DNA from 2 places in the Nocardia implantans genome. Region 2 is predicted to be linked to the other one. Evidence: predicted binding sites of a transcription regulator. Region 2 holds the regulator's gene; the other holds the start of a gene.
What was found. Region 2 encodes HspR, which represses chaperone genes until heat shock. Its sites were predicted from a motif close to ANNTGAGTNNNNNNNACTCANNT; they were not measured.
Positions count from the first base shown of each region.

Region 1 (7,739 bases), 310 kb from region 2:
CGCGGTCCCGGTCGCCGGTCGGTACGAAGTCCGCGATGCCGAACATCCAATCCGGTACGAAGAGATGGTTGTCGGTGTAGTTGAAAGCGACCTCGACAGGCGCTCCGACGTCACTCGCGTACTTGATGTGGCCCATAGGCCCTCCCTGTCCCACGACTGGCGTCAAAAGTACTACAGCTGTCCTCTTTATTCGAGAGCTCTGGGCGATTTGGTGCATGCAATCGCAAGATTGCGACCGAGTGGTTGCTTGGGAGAACCGGCCTCGCACGCCTGTTCAGAGCTGATCGACGATGTGCTCCGCGATCGGCATGGCCGAGGTCGCCGCAGGTGAGGGGGCATTGAGCAGATGCACCGAGCGCTCGGTGCGTTCGATCAGGAAATCGTGCGCCAAGGTGCCGTCGCGCAAGACCGCCTGTGCGCGAATTCCGGCTTCCCGGGGAAGCAGATCGGCGAGGGTCAGCTCCGGGCAGTAGCGGCGGCACTGTGCCAGGTATCCCCGCTTGAACAGCGAATTGCGCAGCTCACGCAGTCCCGTGCGCACATTCGCCTTGGCGACGCGGTGGAAGCCGCTGAAGCCGAGCACTTCTCGTGCGTCGCGCAAGTCGACGCTGCCTTTGCGGTAGCCCTCCCTGGACAGGCCGAGCACCGCGTTCGGGCCGACGGTGAGCGTTCCGTCGATGGTCGGGCTCAGATGCACGCCGAGGAAAGGTAATTCGGGATCGGGAATCGGATAGATCAACGTGCTGACCAGGCCGTTGCGTTCCTGCGGCAGCTGGTAGTACTCCCCGCGGAAGGGAACGATGCGAAAGTCGGTGCGCAGTCCGGCCGCCCGTGCCATCCGGTCGGCTTGCAGCCCCGCGCAGACCACCAGGCGACGCGCCGTCCACGAGCCGGCCGGTCCGGCGGCGGTCACGGCGTCCGATGTCTCGGTGAGCGTCGCGACCTCGGCGCCGAACACGAATTCGCCTCCGGCGCTGCGCACTTCCCCGGCCAGCGCTTCGGTCACCGCGGTGAAGTCGACGATACCGGTGTCCGGGACGAAGAGCGCGCCGACACCGGTGACGTTCGGTTCTCGCCGCGCGAGTTCGGCGGCGTCGATCAGCTCGACATCCACCCCGTTGACGACGGATCGCTCGTGCAGTGCGAGCATGCGCGTGTACTCGGCGTCGTCTGTGGCGACCAGCAACTTGCCGCAGACCCGGTGTGGAATATCGTGTGCCGCCGCGAACTCCTTGGTCCAGCGCGCACCACGGCGGCACAGCCTGGCTTTCAGGCTGTCCGGCGGGTAGTAGATGCCGGAGTGGATGACGCCGCTGTTGTGCCCGGTTTGATGGACGGCAAGGCGCTCTGCTTTCTCCAGCAGCACCAGGCTGGCACCGGGATGGCGCGCCAGGATCCGGTGCGCGGTCGCCACTCCGACGATGCCGCCGCCGATGACGCAGAAGTCGTAGGCGCTCATGCCGAGCAGGGTAAGCGGTGGGTCACACCACGGTGGAATCCGCCGCACCGCGCGCGGGCGCGCGCTCGTCGGTTCCCTTCGGGGCGGGGTGACGATCCAGCTGAACGCCGTGCTCGCCCAGACTCGGGTCGGAGAACGCCACTCGCACTTCGCCCCGCTGGGTATCGAGATCGGTGCGCATCGTGGTCACGTTGCCCGCATTCGGCTCCGGCCTGGAATCGGAGTGCAGCAGACCCGTGAGCATGGTCAAGGCATTCGTGTCCACGGTGACCGAGACCGTGTCGGCCTCGCCCTCCGCGACTCGCGCCCCGACGTAGGCGTCGCCGATCCGGACCGTACCGCCCACCGGGGTGCGGGCAGGAGGTGTGGTAAGCGAAGCAGCTTGCTGCTCAACCTGTTCCGGCTCGGCGACATGGGACTCGGAAACCGTTGCGGACAAGACGAAACTGTTGCCGGTCAGCACGGGATCGAAGTCCCTGCCGTGTCCGTGGCGGGGCTCATCCGGGGCGGCCGGGGTGACCGGCGCGGCGATCGGAGTATCGGGGCGCTGCGTATCGGCGATCTGGTGGACGATGTACGCGCCCGCCGCGACGGTCAGGCTCAGGCTGGCCGCACCGGCGAGCACGACGGCGGCATGCCGTGCGACCTGGGCAGGCCGGTGTGCTGTCACGATGCGCTCCTTTCCCTGCGACGCCGCTCCCCACAGGCGACCAGCACCGTGGAAAGCTGTACGCGCGACCAGATTACCTGTGCGGTCGTGGGGCATACCGCATCGGAGAGAGCAGGATCACAAAGGGCGCGGGCGGGGGCACGAGCCGACGCGCCCCGGTCTGTCTTGCGCGGATGTTTCCGGGAGCGCACGGGCGGGTAAATATCGGATAGCTGGCGAGCGCCATTCTCGACTGCCACCTCGAGACACCCGGCCAACGGCGTCCGGCCGTCGACATGAACACGGCGCACCCAAGTGTGGCGCTCGCCCGCTCCCGCATCATCGTCGATCGGGTCGGGTGTGGGCGGGTCAGGTGAACTGGCCCGCCGTCCTTCCCTCGCCCGACGGACCCGCGAAAGCCTGTGCGATGGTGAGCCATTCCGCGGCGTCCTCGCCGTACGCGACGAGTGCCAGGTCGTCCGGATGGCGGCGCTGGGTCACCAGCAGGCAGAAGTCGAGCGCCGGTCCGGTCACCCGCTGTTCGGCGTCCTCCGGTCCCCAGGACCAGATGGTGCGATCCGGCGCGGTGAGCTCCACCCGGAAATCCGCTGCGGGCGGGTTCTTTCCGTGCACGGTGTAGGCGAAGTTCCTGGTGCGCACGCCGATATGGGCCACGGTGCGCAGTCGCGCCGTGGGCGAGCGGCGCACCCCGATCGCATCGGCCACGTCCTGTCCGTGCGCCCAGGTCTCCATGATGCGGGCGGAGATCATCGACGCGGCGCTCATGGGCGGGCCGAACCACGGCAGTTTGGCGCCGGCGGGCACGGCGCGCAGCGCGGCGGCGAGCGAGGCGCGCCCACGCCGCCAGCGGTCGAGCAGCTCGGCGGGCGGTTCGGTCGCGGCCTTCTCCGCGGCCTCGTCGACGAAGGTGAGCGCGCGCGGCCCGGCCTCGGTCAGCAACTGCTGGAAGCGGGCTGCGTCCGCGGTGGCGATCGTCGCGATCTCGTCGGTCCAGGCCAGGTGCCCGATCTGATGAGCGATGGTCCAGCCGGGCGCGGGTGTGGCGCGGGCCCATTCCTCGGGCGCCAGCGGGGCGACGAGTCGTTCCAGGTCCGCGCATTCGTCGGCGAAATCGCCGAGCAAAGCCTCTAGGTCAGCCATCTGTGCCCCTGCCGTCCGGGCCCACCGCCTCGTGCGCCACCGTGGTCCAGCATCGCAGCGAGCCCAAAAAAAGGCAAGCATGCTTGTTTTATCTCGGGGACGACGGGCCCGTTACCAGCCGAAAAGGAGCAGGTGGGCGGCTCCGACGACGAGGCCGAGCACCGCGCCGTGCAGATACAGCAGCCAGGCGTCCTGCTCGACGGACGCGTAGAACATCTCCATGAACTCCCCCGGAGTGAGCCGCCGCAGCTTACGCGCGGCGAACTCATCGATGGTCTTGGCCTGCTCCCGGGTGAACTCTTCGTCCTCGACGAGGGTCGGCGCCAAGCCGACGGCGGCGCCCGCCGCGCCGACGGTGAGGTTGTCGAACTGACGACGCCCCAGCGCCGCCCGCACCAGTGTGGTGGTCGGCCCGAGCTGACGGTTGATCTCGTCGGCGATCAAGCGTTCCAGCAACTGCCTGGTCTTGTCCCCGTTCGGGCCGTCGAGCAGCTCCTTGGACAGATTCGGCAGCGTCAGCACCTGGTAGGCCAGGATGTGCGCCAGATCGGTCGCCGCCTGCGGCTGCCGTTTCGCCAGCAGCGCTTGCTTCCACAGGTACTTGTACCTCGGTTGCGGGTCGCCCGGCTCGAACACCATCTTCACCGCGATGACGTTCACGATCACGCCGATCGCCGCCGAGACGAGCAGGACGATCACCCACCCGGGTACCCAGCCGAGCACCGGAATCTGCTGGTGCACATGCAGGTACAGAGCCAGCAGCACGCCGAAGGGCGCGCCGAGCAAGCCGATGCGCACCATGAAGCGCAGTTCGGGCGCCGCGATGGTGGTGGTCAGGTCCTTGAGGATGGCCGGGTTGTCCTGCAGATAGCGGATCACGAAGCCCTTGATGCCGATCAACTGGTCGACGTTGTCGCCGAGCGACGCGAACGCGCGGCGCGACAGCGCGGGCAGTTCCCGATCCACCCGCTGGTAGATCAATTGCTTGGCCGCGCGCGGCACCGTACGCCACAGGTCGGGGTTCTCCCGGTACATCAGCTCGTCCACCAGTGGGCGCACCTGCTCGCGCGCCAGCACCGCGATGTAGTCGGCGATGCCGTCGAGATCGAGTTCGTGGATGAAGTCCTTGGGACTGCCGATCCGCATCAGGGCCTTGTCCACGCAGATGCTGGCCATCTTCTCCGCGCGCGCCGGGATGAAGCCCTGAAATCCGAGGCGGCGGCCGTCACCGGAGAAGGTCGGCAGCACTTGCACCCGGCGCGGGAAATACGGGTAGAGCACGTGCAGACCGGGGATGCGGATGCCGCGAAAGACGATCGGCCAGAACAGCATCAGCACGCCGGTCCAGTTGGTCAGCCATCCCGCCAGCGCGCTGAAGATCGGGAACGTGATCAGGTCGACCACGAACTTCGGCTGCCCGGTCAGGCTTTCCCAGTCGATGAACACGCCAGCGGCGAGCGACGACATCGATGGGACTCCCTAAGCCGATCCGGCGGTACCGCCGGTATGAGATACCAAGGTCACAACGTTCTCATTGCCTTGGACGGGGTGTCAACGCGAAGCCGGCCGCGACTTCGCCGTCAGCGAACGGACCGGTCGGGGCGGAACAAACCCACTCGCCCCGGGGTTGAGTAGGCATCGCTCAACTTTTGGAAGGGTCGAAGAACGTGACTACACCACAGAACCTGCCGGTGCTGTTCCTCACCGATCCGATCGTGCTGCCGGGCATGGTCGTGCCCATCGAACTGGACGAATCCGCGCAGGCCGCGATCGACGCCGCGCGCGCCGCCAAGACCGACGCCGTGCTGCTCGCGCCGCGGCTGACCGAGGGCTACGCCACCTACGGTGTGGTCGCCACCATCGAACAGGTCGGCCGGATGCGCGGCGGCGCTCCTGCCGCCGTCCTCAAGGCCGAACGGCGCGCCAAGATCGGGCACGGGGTCACCGGTCCCGGCGCCGCGCTGTGGGTCGAGGCCGAGCCGGTCGAGACGCCCGCCGCCGACGGCCGCACCAAGGAACTGGCCGCGGAATACAAGAAGCTGGTCGTCTCGGTGCTGCAACGCCGTGAGGCCTGGCAGATCATCGACGCGGTCAATCAGCTGACCGATCCGTCGGCCATCGCCGACACCGCGGGCTACGCCCCGTACCTGACTTCCGAGCAGAAGCGCGAACTGCTCGAGACCCCCGACGTGGCCGAGCGACTCACCACCCTGATCGAGTGGACCAAGGCGCACATCGCCGAGGCCGAGATCAGCGAGAAGATCAGCGAAGACGTGCGCGAGGGCATGGAGAAGAGCCAGCGCGAATTCCTGCTGCGCCAGCAGCTCAACGCCATCCGCAAGGAACTCGGCGAGGACGAGCCGGACGGCGCCGACGACTACCGCACCCGCGTCGAGCAAGCCGATCTGCCCGACACCGTGCGCGAGGCGGCGCTGCGCGAGGTCGGCAGGCTGGAGCGAGCCAGCGATCAGAGCCCGGAATCCGGCTGGATCCGGACCTGGCTGGACACCGTGCTCGAGCTGCCGTGGACGGTGAAGACCACCGACAGCACCGACGTCTCGGCCGCTCGCGCGGTGCTGGACGCCGACCACCACGGCCTGGAAGAGGTCAAGGACCGCATGGTCGAGTACCTGGCCGTCCGCGCACGCCGGGCCGCCCGCGGCCTTGAGGTCGTCGGCGGACGCGGGTCCGGCGCGGTGCTGGTGCTGGTCGGCCCGCCCGGTGTAGGCAAGACCTCGCTGGGCGAGTCCGTGGCGCGCGCTCTCGGCCGCGAGTTCGTCCGCGTGGCTCTTGGCGGCGTGCGCGACGAGGCCGAGATCCGCGGGCACCGCCGCACCTACGTCGGCGCCATGCCCGGCCGGATCGTGCGGGCCATGAAGGAAGCCGGTTCGATGAACCCGGTCGTCCTGCTGGACGAGATCGACAAGGTCGGCTCCGACTTCCGCGGCGACCCTGCGGCCGCCCTGCTCGAGGTGCTCGACCCGGCGCAGAACCACACGTTCCGCGACCACTACCTGGATCTCGACCTGGACCTGTCCGACGTGCTGTTCATCGCCACGGCGAACGTCATGGAGACCATCCCCGGCCCGCTGCTGGACCGGATGGAGCTGATCACCGTCGACGGCTACACCGAGGACGACAAGGTGGCCATCGCGCGCGACTTCCTGGTGCCGCGGCAGCTGGAGCGCAACGCCCTGACCGCCGACGAGGTGTCGGTGACCGAGGAGGCGCTGCGCGAGATCGCCGCCAACTACACCAGGGAGGCCGGGGTCAGGCAGATGGAGCGGCTGATCGCCAAAGCGCTGCGCAAGGCGGCCACGCGGCTGTCGGAGCGCGAGGCCGGATCGGGGTACGACCCCGAACTGGGTTACGAGGAGAAGGTCGGCGCGGGGGCCCTGACGATCGGTCTGGACGACTTGAAGGATTACCTGGGTCGTCCTCGCTTCACCCCGGACTCGGTGGAACGCACGGCCGTTCCCGGTGTGGCCACCGGCTTGGCCGTGACCGGCGCGGGCGGCGACGTCCTCTACATCGAGGCGAACGCCGCCGAGGGCGAGCGCTCGCTGACGCTCACCGGCCAGCTCGGCGACGTGATGAAGGAGTCGGCGCAGATCGCGTTGACCTACGTGCGTTCGCACCTGGAGGAGATCGGCATCGAGCCGTCGGTGCTGGATCGCAATATCCACATCCACTTCCCTGCGGGCGCCGTGCCCAAGGACGGACCGTCGGCGGGCGTCACGATGGTCACCGCCCTGGTGTCGCTGGCGCTGGGCCGTCAGGTGCGATCGGACGTCGGCATGACCGGTGAGGTCACGCTGAACGGCCGGGTGCTGCCGATCGGCGGCGTCAAGCAGAAGCTGCTCGCCGCCCAGCGGGCCGGATTGAAGACGGTGTTCATCCCGGCGCGCAACGAGCCGGACCTGGACGACGTACCGGCGGAGGTGCTGGCCGCGCTGGACGTCCGGCCGGTCGCCGATGTGGCCGACATCCTGGCCTACGCGATCGAGCCGGTGGCCGAGCCCGCGTTGGGGCCCGCCTTCGCGGCGACTGCCTGACCTGGGCTGACGGGCCGGGCACGGGAACGATTCCGTGCCCGGCCTTTCGTATTGCGAAAGGGCCGTCGCTCGATGCGAGGTTACGAGCCGTTCGTGCCGGTCAGGTCGGTTTCCGCGAGCCGCGTCGTGCCTTGGCCCACCGCGCACAGGATCGGTTCGCGGTCACGGCTTTCCGCGTAGATCTCGCAGTGGGCCACCGCTTGGCGGCGCGTCGCCCCCGTGACAGTTGCCTCGATGCGCAATCGTTCGCCCGCGGCGGGACGCAGGTAGGTGATGGTGACGCCGCCGGTGAGCACGTTCGCGCCGAGCACCGTTCCCGCGGCGAAGGTGAGGGCGTTGTCGGCCGCGTACGCCAGCACGCCGCCGTGCACATAGCCGAACTGCTGGGTCAATTCCGGGCGCAATGGGATGACCA
Region 1 covers NZ_JAYKYQ010000001.1:443,394-451,132, reverse strand. The annotation lists gene U3653_RS02100 (SRPBCC family protein) at 1-136, opposite strand, end outside; gene lhgO (L-2-hydroxyglutarate oxidase) at 275-1,459, opposite strand; gene U3653_RS02090 (hypothetical protein) at 1,482-2,129, opposite strand; gene U3653_RS02085 (TIGR03084 family metal-binding protein) at 2,478-3,269, opposite strand; gene U3653_RS02080 (DUF445 domain-containing protein) at 3,381-4,736, opposite strand; gene lon (endopeptidase La) at 4,997-7,324, shown strand; gene U3653_RS02070 (PaaI family thioesterase) at 7,405-7,739, opposite strand, start outside.
Region 1: the regulator HspR is predicted to act here: its motif matches at 4,895-4,917, upstream of lon (endopeptidase La).

Region 2 (7,739 bases):
TCCGCGTCCATGGCCATCGGCGCCAACTCCGACAAGTCGCAGCCGGTGTGGGAGGCCACCGTGGTCGGTCATCGCCGCGTGCTGGATGACCTGGCCATCGTGCGGCTGCAGTCCGACGGGCCGGTGCCCTACCAGGCCGGGCAGTACGTGCCGGTCACCATTCCGCAGCGGCCCAAGATGTGGCGGTATTTCTCCCCGGCCATCCCGTCCAACCCGTACGGCGAGATCGAGTTCCACGTGCGCAAGATCCGCGGCGGCTGGGTCAGCCCCGCGATCGTCAACGAGACCAGGGTGGGTGACCGCTGGCGCATCGCGGGCCCGCTCGGCGGACTACACGTCGACCGGGACAGCGGCCGCGACGTGCTCATGATCGGCGCGGGCACCGGCATCGCCCCGTTGCGCGCCCAGCTGATCGAGATGGGCCAGCGCGGCATCAACCCGCGGGTGCACTTCTTCATCGGCGGCCGCTATCCCTGCGACCTGTACGACGTGGAGAACATGTGGCAGCTCTCGCAGAGCAACCCGTGGCTGACCATCGTTCCGGTGTGCGAGCAGAAGAGCAATCCGTGGTGGTATCCGCATCCGCCGCAGGACGCACCGTACGGGATGCACCGGCGCCTGATCGGTAACCTTGGCGCCGTGGTCGCGAGCTTCGGCGCGTGGGCCGATCGCCAGATCCAGATCGCCGGATCGGCTCGGATGATCGCCGACACCCGGCGCGCGCTCCTCGCGGTCGGCACGCCGGAGCAGAACATCAGCTGCGACCCTGTGTAGAAGAAGGAGGCCCCGTTGGGGGATCCGAGCATGCTCGGTAACGGTCATCAGGCGCCGGAGTGGACTTCGACCGTGGTCGGTCATCATCGCCTGCGCCACGATCTCGCGGTGATCCGCCTGATCGGTGAGTTCGTGCCGTTCGCCGCCGGACAGTCGGTCGAGGTACGGGTGCCGCAGCATCCCGGCGTGCGCCGCAGGCTGTCGCCCGCGCTGCCACCGTCACTGGACGGCAAGCTGGAGTTCCACGTGCGCACGGTGCCGGGCGGCTGGTGCAGCGGCGCGATCGTCGCCGACACCCAGCCCGGCGACGAGTGGCGGATCGGCGCTCCCGCCGGCGGGTTCTGGGTGGACCCGGACGGCGACGAGGTGGTGATGATCGCGGGCGGCACGGGATTGGCGCCCATGCGCGCCCAGATCCTCGAGCTGGCCCGCAAGCCGTCGCCGCCGCCCACCTACCTCTTCGTCGGCGGGCGGTCACCCCGCGACCTGTACGCCTCGGACATGCTCTACCTGCTGGCCGCCGAATTGCCCTGGCTCACCGTGATTCCGGTGGTGGAGAACCCGCACGACCCGAACTGGGTCGACGAGTGGTACGAGCAGTCCCGCGTCGACATCGGCTTCGCACCCGACGACCTGCTCTACGGCACCCTCGCCGACGTCCTCGGCTCGCACGGCGCGTTCGCCGAACACCAAGTCCTGGTCTGCGGCTCCCCCGCCATGGTCCAGACCACCGTCGACCGCCTCCTCGAAACCGGAACCCCCCCGCAGCGAATCCAATTCGAGGGGCTCTAACCGAACCGTGAACCTGAGCCGAGTGAACTACTCGGCCAGGGCAACGGCACACCGTTGGAGCCGACTGCCCGAACCCACGCAACCACACTGGTGGATCACCGGTCTCGAGCAAAGCGCCCATCAAGCATCCGAAGCGGTTCCATCAGCGACGACCCCGGAACCCCACGGCAACGAGGGAACCCCTGGTTAGCGCGATCACCACTGACGCAACCAAACCAGCTCAACCACCGGTTTCGAGCGAAGCGAGACCGAGCATCCGCCGTTCGCAGCGCCGCAGGCGCTGCAAATCGAACACAGCAGGCGCTGGACTAATAGAGCGGATCGTGGCGGATGTTCTTCGCGAGCGTGCCCGCTGCCATGAGGCGGAACTTGGTGGTCTGCACCATCGACGGTGAACCGACGATCTGCACGTCACGGTCGGACCAGGCGCCGTAACTGGCGACCACCTTGCCGATCTGGCCGGTGACCCGTGGTTCCACGCCGGGCCATGTGGTGCGCGGTTCCTCCGGTTCGGCGTACCACCAGGGGTTCTCGTCGTGTTCGCTCACCGGCGTGACCGTGAGCCAGCGGTTGGCCATGGCCAGCTTGCTCAAGGTTTCCAGGTCGTAGAGGTCGCACGGGTGGTGGCCGCCGACGAACAGGTGCACCTTCGGGTTGGTCCGCCGCATCGCCATCGCCATCAGCTGCGCACGCAGCGGCGCGATGCCGGTGCCGCAGCCGACCATCAGCATCTTGCGTTTGGCGTTGCGCGGAACGCCCAAGCCGCCCAGCGGTGAGCCGAGCAGCCACTGGTCGCCGACGGCGGTCTGGCCGACGATGGCGGAGCTGACCCAGCCGCCCAGCACGCTGCGGACGTGGAATTCGATCTCACCGTTGGCATTCGCGGGCACGGCGGGCGAGAGGTAGCGCCACATGCGCGGCCGTGACGGGATCTGCACGCTCAGGTACTGGCCCGCGGCGTAGCGCATCGGCTGATCCAGTTGCAGCCGGACGACGACCAGGTTGCGCAGCACCTCGCGGCGTTCGATCACCGTTCCGGTCCACGCCGACGGCGTGGTCTCCTTCTCCGCGGCGCCGATCATGGTGTCGGAGATGATCTTCAGGCCCTCGTCCCAGGCCCGGTCCACCTCGTCGGTCCACATCTCGGTGCCGGCGAACACCTTCACGGCGGTCTTCAGCGCCGTGGAGACGGCGGCATAGTGCGCGGGCTGCACACCGTACTTGCGGTGGTCCCTGCCGAGCTGGGACAGGAAGGGCAGCAGCTTGTCGGGCTCTTCCAACCGGTCCAGCGCGTAGGAGATCGCCTTGACCAGCCGGTCGCGCTGGAGGTCCATCGCGGCGGGAAAGAAATCGCGGACGTGCGGGTAGTCGGTGAACAAGATCGCGTAGAACGATCTCGCCAGTTTCTCCGGCCCCCCATCCTCCGCAGCAACCGCCTTGAAAGTAGTTCTGATCAAAGCGACAGCGCGTGAATCCATCGGTATCACAACCCCATTTCGCACTCGTTCACGAACCATGCCGGCGAGTGAGGTGCTGCGGGGCCACTCGACAGCAGCCGATGGAAAGGAGTGTAGGCGAGGTTTGCCAGCAACGGAATCTTTCGAAGGAACATCCCGCTCGGAATTTCGTCGAAACGAGGATATTCCGGGAGACACGCCAGAGAAACCGACTGAGAGACCGTAGATTCCACAGGTAATTGGTCTTCCACACCCCGGATCGACAAGGGACACTTAGGAAATTACGTCCCGACTGGTCTGTTCTAGCGACTTCGGGGCAACACCACAACTGGCGCAGATGGATCGAATCGGGCAAACCGATACGGTTGCGTAAGCGAGTCTATGGTAGAAATTCCCAGTTGATTCGACAACGAAATGACCTATGTCTAGCCGCTTCTGTCGAACATGTTCTGGTTTATTCTCAGCAAATCTGTGACACACAGGGCGCGAACGACGAAGGCCCCGGCGCCGGATCGCGAAGTGCGACCGAGGCCGGGGCCGTCGTCGTTTCGGTTATCGTCTGCGCTGGCCGTCTTCGCGACGGTGCCGCGGCTGCCAGACGACCAGCGCGGTACTGCGCTGCTGCGGAACGAGATCCGGGCGGTAGGCCGCCCGCGTCCGCTCCAGCTCGGCCGACAGTTCCGCCACCTGCCGACGCAGCTCCTCCACCTGATTGGTCAGTTCGATGATGCGCTTGATGCCCGCCAGGTTGACGCCCTCGTCCTGGGACAGCCGCTGCACCTCGCGCAGCAGCTCCACGTCCCGGGCCGAGTAGCGCCGACCACCGCCCGAAGTACGTTGCGGCGTGACCAGTCCCAGACGGTCATACGTGCGCAGCGTCTGCGCGTGCATGCCGGCCAGCTGGGCCGCCACCGAGATCATGAAGAACTCGGCCCGCGACCCGCCGGACGCGTTCTTCGGTTCCGAGGACATCACGCACCTGCCCATCCCGCACGTGGATCGAAGCCGCCCGCTCGCTCCGCCTCCTGATAGCGCTTCAGCGCCTCGATGGCGTTGTCGTCCAGCTTCTGCGGCACGGCGACCTTCACCGTGACCAGCAGATCGCCCGCGCCACCACCGCGCTTGGGCACGCCGCGGCCGCGTACCCGCAGGGTACGGCCGTCCGCGGTGCCCGGAGGCACCTTGACGCCGACCCGCCCGTCCAGCGTGGGCACCGAAACCGTGGTGCCGAGGACCAATTCACTGTAACTGACCGGAAGCACCAGGGTCAGGTCGTCGCCGTTGCGGCCGAAGACCTTGTCCTGGCTGACGTGCACGGTGACATACAGGTCGCCCGAAGGCGCCCCGCGCAGCCCCGCCTCGCCCTGACCGGCCAGGCGGATGCGTTGCCCGTCACCGACTCCGGGCGGAATCCGCACCGTGATGGTGCGCGTGCGGTTCTGGATGCCGCTGCCCTGGCAGTCGAGGCACGGGTCGTCGATGATCGACCCGCTGCCACGGCACTCGTCGCACGGCTCGCTGAAGCCGAACGCGCCCTGGTTGCGGCTGACGATGCCGGTCCCGTTGCAGATCGGGCACACTCGCGGACTCGTGCCCGGTTTGGCTCCGCTGCCGTGACACGTGGTGCACGGCGACGGGCTGGTCATCCGCAGCGGAACCGTGACGCCCTGAGCCGCCTCCCGGAAACCGAGCGTGGTCTCGGTCTCCACGTCGGCGCCGCGGCGGGGGCGGCTCGAGGTCCGCGTGCCGCCGCCCCGGTTGAACAGACCGCCGAGCAGGTCGCCGAGGCCACCTTCGGCGGCACCCGCGGCGCCGCCGAAGAGGTCCCCGAGGTTGAACTCCTGCGAGAAGCCGCCGCCCGCGCCGGACCCGAACCCACCGCGACCGTAGCCGCCACCCGCGAAGAGCTTGCGGGTGTCGTCGTACTCCTTGCGCTTGGCCGGATCCGACAGGACGGCGTGCGCCTCGCTGACGGCCTTGAACCGCTCCTCGGCTTTGGTGTCACCGGGGTTGGCGTCCGGGTGCAAGTCGCGGGCGAGCTTGCGATAGGCCTTCTTGATCTCGTCCTGCGAGGCGCCGGAGGAAACACCCAGCTCCTTGTAGAAGTCCTTTTCGATCCACTCCCGTTGGCTCACCGAGCATCTCCTCCTCTCGCGTCCTTATTGTTCGTTCGCGCCGGCATCAACATCCGATGCCTCTTCAGTCGGTGGAACAGCGTTTTCCTTCACATCGGCCACGCCGTCGGTTACCCCGACGAGCGCGTGCCGAAGCACCCTATCGCCGAAGCGATAGCCCTTGCGCATCACAATGCCGATCACCGGGTCGTGGCCGGAGCCCTCGTGCTGCACGGCCTCGTGCAGGGTCGGGTCGAAAGGCTCGCCCTCCGAACCGAACTCCTCGAGACCCTGCTTGAGCAGCGCGGCCGACAGCTTGTCGGCCACCGACTTCAGCGGGCCCGCCTCCAGGTCACCGTGCGCCCGCGCGCGGTCGAGATCGTCGAGCACGCCGAGCAGCTCGGTGACCACCGACGCCTTGGCGGCATCGATCGCGGCCTTGCGGTCGCGCTCGACCCGCCGCCGGTAGTTGGCGTACTCCGCGGTCAGCCGCTGCAGGTCGGCGGTGCGCTCGGCGAGCTCGCCGCTGATGGTGTCGGCGAGGGCGTCGCCGTTGCCGGTTTCCACGCCCTCGTCCGCCTGCGGGGCCTGCGCGGCCGCGGCGCCGTTGTCCGCGGCCTGCTGCCGGACGTCACCGGTCTCCGGATCGATCTTCCGGTTGTCGACGAAGGTGATCGGCTCCTTCTCGGAGTTGGCCTCGGTCACTTCTTCTCCGTGTCGACCGGCTCGTCCACGACCTCGGCGTCCACGACCTGGTCATCCGACGCGGCGCTGGACGCGCCGTTGCCCTGCGCGGCGGCGTCCGCCGCGGAGGCCTCGTAGATGGCCTGGCCGAGCGCCTGCGACTCGGTCGCCAGCTTCTCCACCGCCGCCTTGACCGCGGCGATGTCGGTGCCCTTCAGCGCCTCGTTCGCCTCGGCGATGGCCGCCTCGACCTTGGTCTTGACGTCCGCGGGGACCTTGTCCTCGTTCTCCTTGATGAACTTCTCGGTCTGGTGGACCAGCGACTCGGCCTGGTTGCGGGTCTCCGCCTCCTCGCGACGCGCCTTGTCCTCGGCCGCGTGCGCCTCGGCGTCCTTGATCATCCGGTCGATCTCCTCCTTGGACAGGCCGGAGCCGTCCTGGATCTTGATCGTGTTCTCCTTGCCGGTGCCCTTGTCCTTCGCGGTGACGTGCACGATGCCGTTGGCGTCGATGTCGAAGGTGACCTCGATCTGCGGCACGCCGCGCGGGGCCGGCGGGATGCCGGTCAGCTCGAAGGAGCCGAGCAGCTTGTTGTGCGAGGCGATCTCGCGCTCACCCTGGAACACCTGGATCTGCACCGACGGCTGGTTGTCGTCGGCCGTGGTGAAGGTCTCCGAGCGCTTGGTCGGAATGGTCGTGTTGCGCTCGATGAGCTTGGTCATCACGCCGCCCTTGGTCTCGATGCCCAGCGACAGCGGGGTCACGTCGAGCAGCAGGACGTCCTTGACCTCACCCTTGAGCACACCGGCCTGAAGGGCGGCGCCGACGGCGACGACCTCGTCCGGGTTCACGCCCTTGTTGGGCTCCTTGCCGCCGGTCAGTTCCTTGACCAGATCGGAGACGGCGGGCATACGGGTGGAGCCGCCGACGAGCACCACGTGGTCGATGTCGGACACCTTGATGCCCGCGTCCTTGATCACGGACTGGAACGGCGCGCGGGTGCGGTCGAGCAGGTCCGAGGTGATCTTCTGGAACTCGGCGCGGGTCAGCTGCTCGTCGAGGAACAGCGGGTTCTTGTCCGCGTCGACGGTGATGTAGGGCAGGTTGATCGAGGTGCTCTGCGAGGAGCTCAGCTCGATCTTGGCCTTCTCGGCGGCCTCACGCAGCCGCTGCATGGCCATCTTGTCCTTGGTCAGGTCGATGCCCGAGCTGGCCTTGAACTTGTCGACCAGCCACTGCACGACCCGCTCGTCCCAGTCGTCGCCACCGAGGTGGTTGTCGCCGGAGGTGGCGCGGACCTCGACGACGCCCTCGCCGATTTCCAGCAGCGAGACGTCGAAGGTGCCGCCACCGAGGTCGAAGACCAGAATGGTCTGTTCCTTGTCGCCCTTGTCCAGGCCGTAGGCCAGCGCCGCCGCGGTGGGCTCGTTGACGATGCGCAGGACGTTCAGGCCCGCGATCTGGCCTGCTTCCTTCGTGGCCTGCCGCTGGGCGTCCTCGAAGTAGGCGGGCACGGTGATGACCGCGTCGGTGATCTCCTCACCGAGGTAGGCCTCCGCGTCGCGCTTCAGCTTCATCAGCGTGCGGGCGCTGATCTCCTGCGGCGTGTACTTCTTGCCATCGATCTCGACGGTCCAGTCGGTGCCGATGTGCCGCTTGACGGAGCGAATGGTGCGGTCGACGTTGGTGACAGCCTGGTTCTTGGCCGGCTGGCCGACCAGTACCTCGCCGTTCTTCGCGAACGCGACGATCGACGGGGTGGTGCGCGATCCTTCCGAGTTGGCGACGACGACCGGCTCGCCGCCTTCGAGAACGGCGACGACCGAGTTCGTGGTCCCGAGGTCGATTCCGACCGCACGAGCCATGGTGGTTCCTCCTAATTGACGTACCAATGTGTGTCGGTGCCGGGCGAAAACCG
Region 2 covers NZ_JAYKYQ010000001.1:136,824-144,562, forward strand. The annotation lists gene U3653_RS00665 (FAD-binding oxidoreductase) at 1-774, shown strand, start outside; gene U3653_RS00670 (FAD-binding oxidoreductase) at 805-1,566, shown strand; gene U3653_RS00675 (FAD-binding oxidoreductase) at 1,875-3,044, opposite strand; gene U3653_RS00680 (heat shock protein transcriptional repressor HspR) at 3,576-3,995, opposite strand; gene dnaJ (molecular chaperone DnaJ) at 3,995-5,158, opposite strand; gene grpE (nucleotide exchange factor GrpE) at 5,183-5,842, opposite strand; gene dnaK (molecular chaperone DnaK) at 5,839-7,686, opposite strand.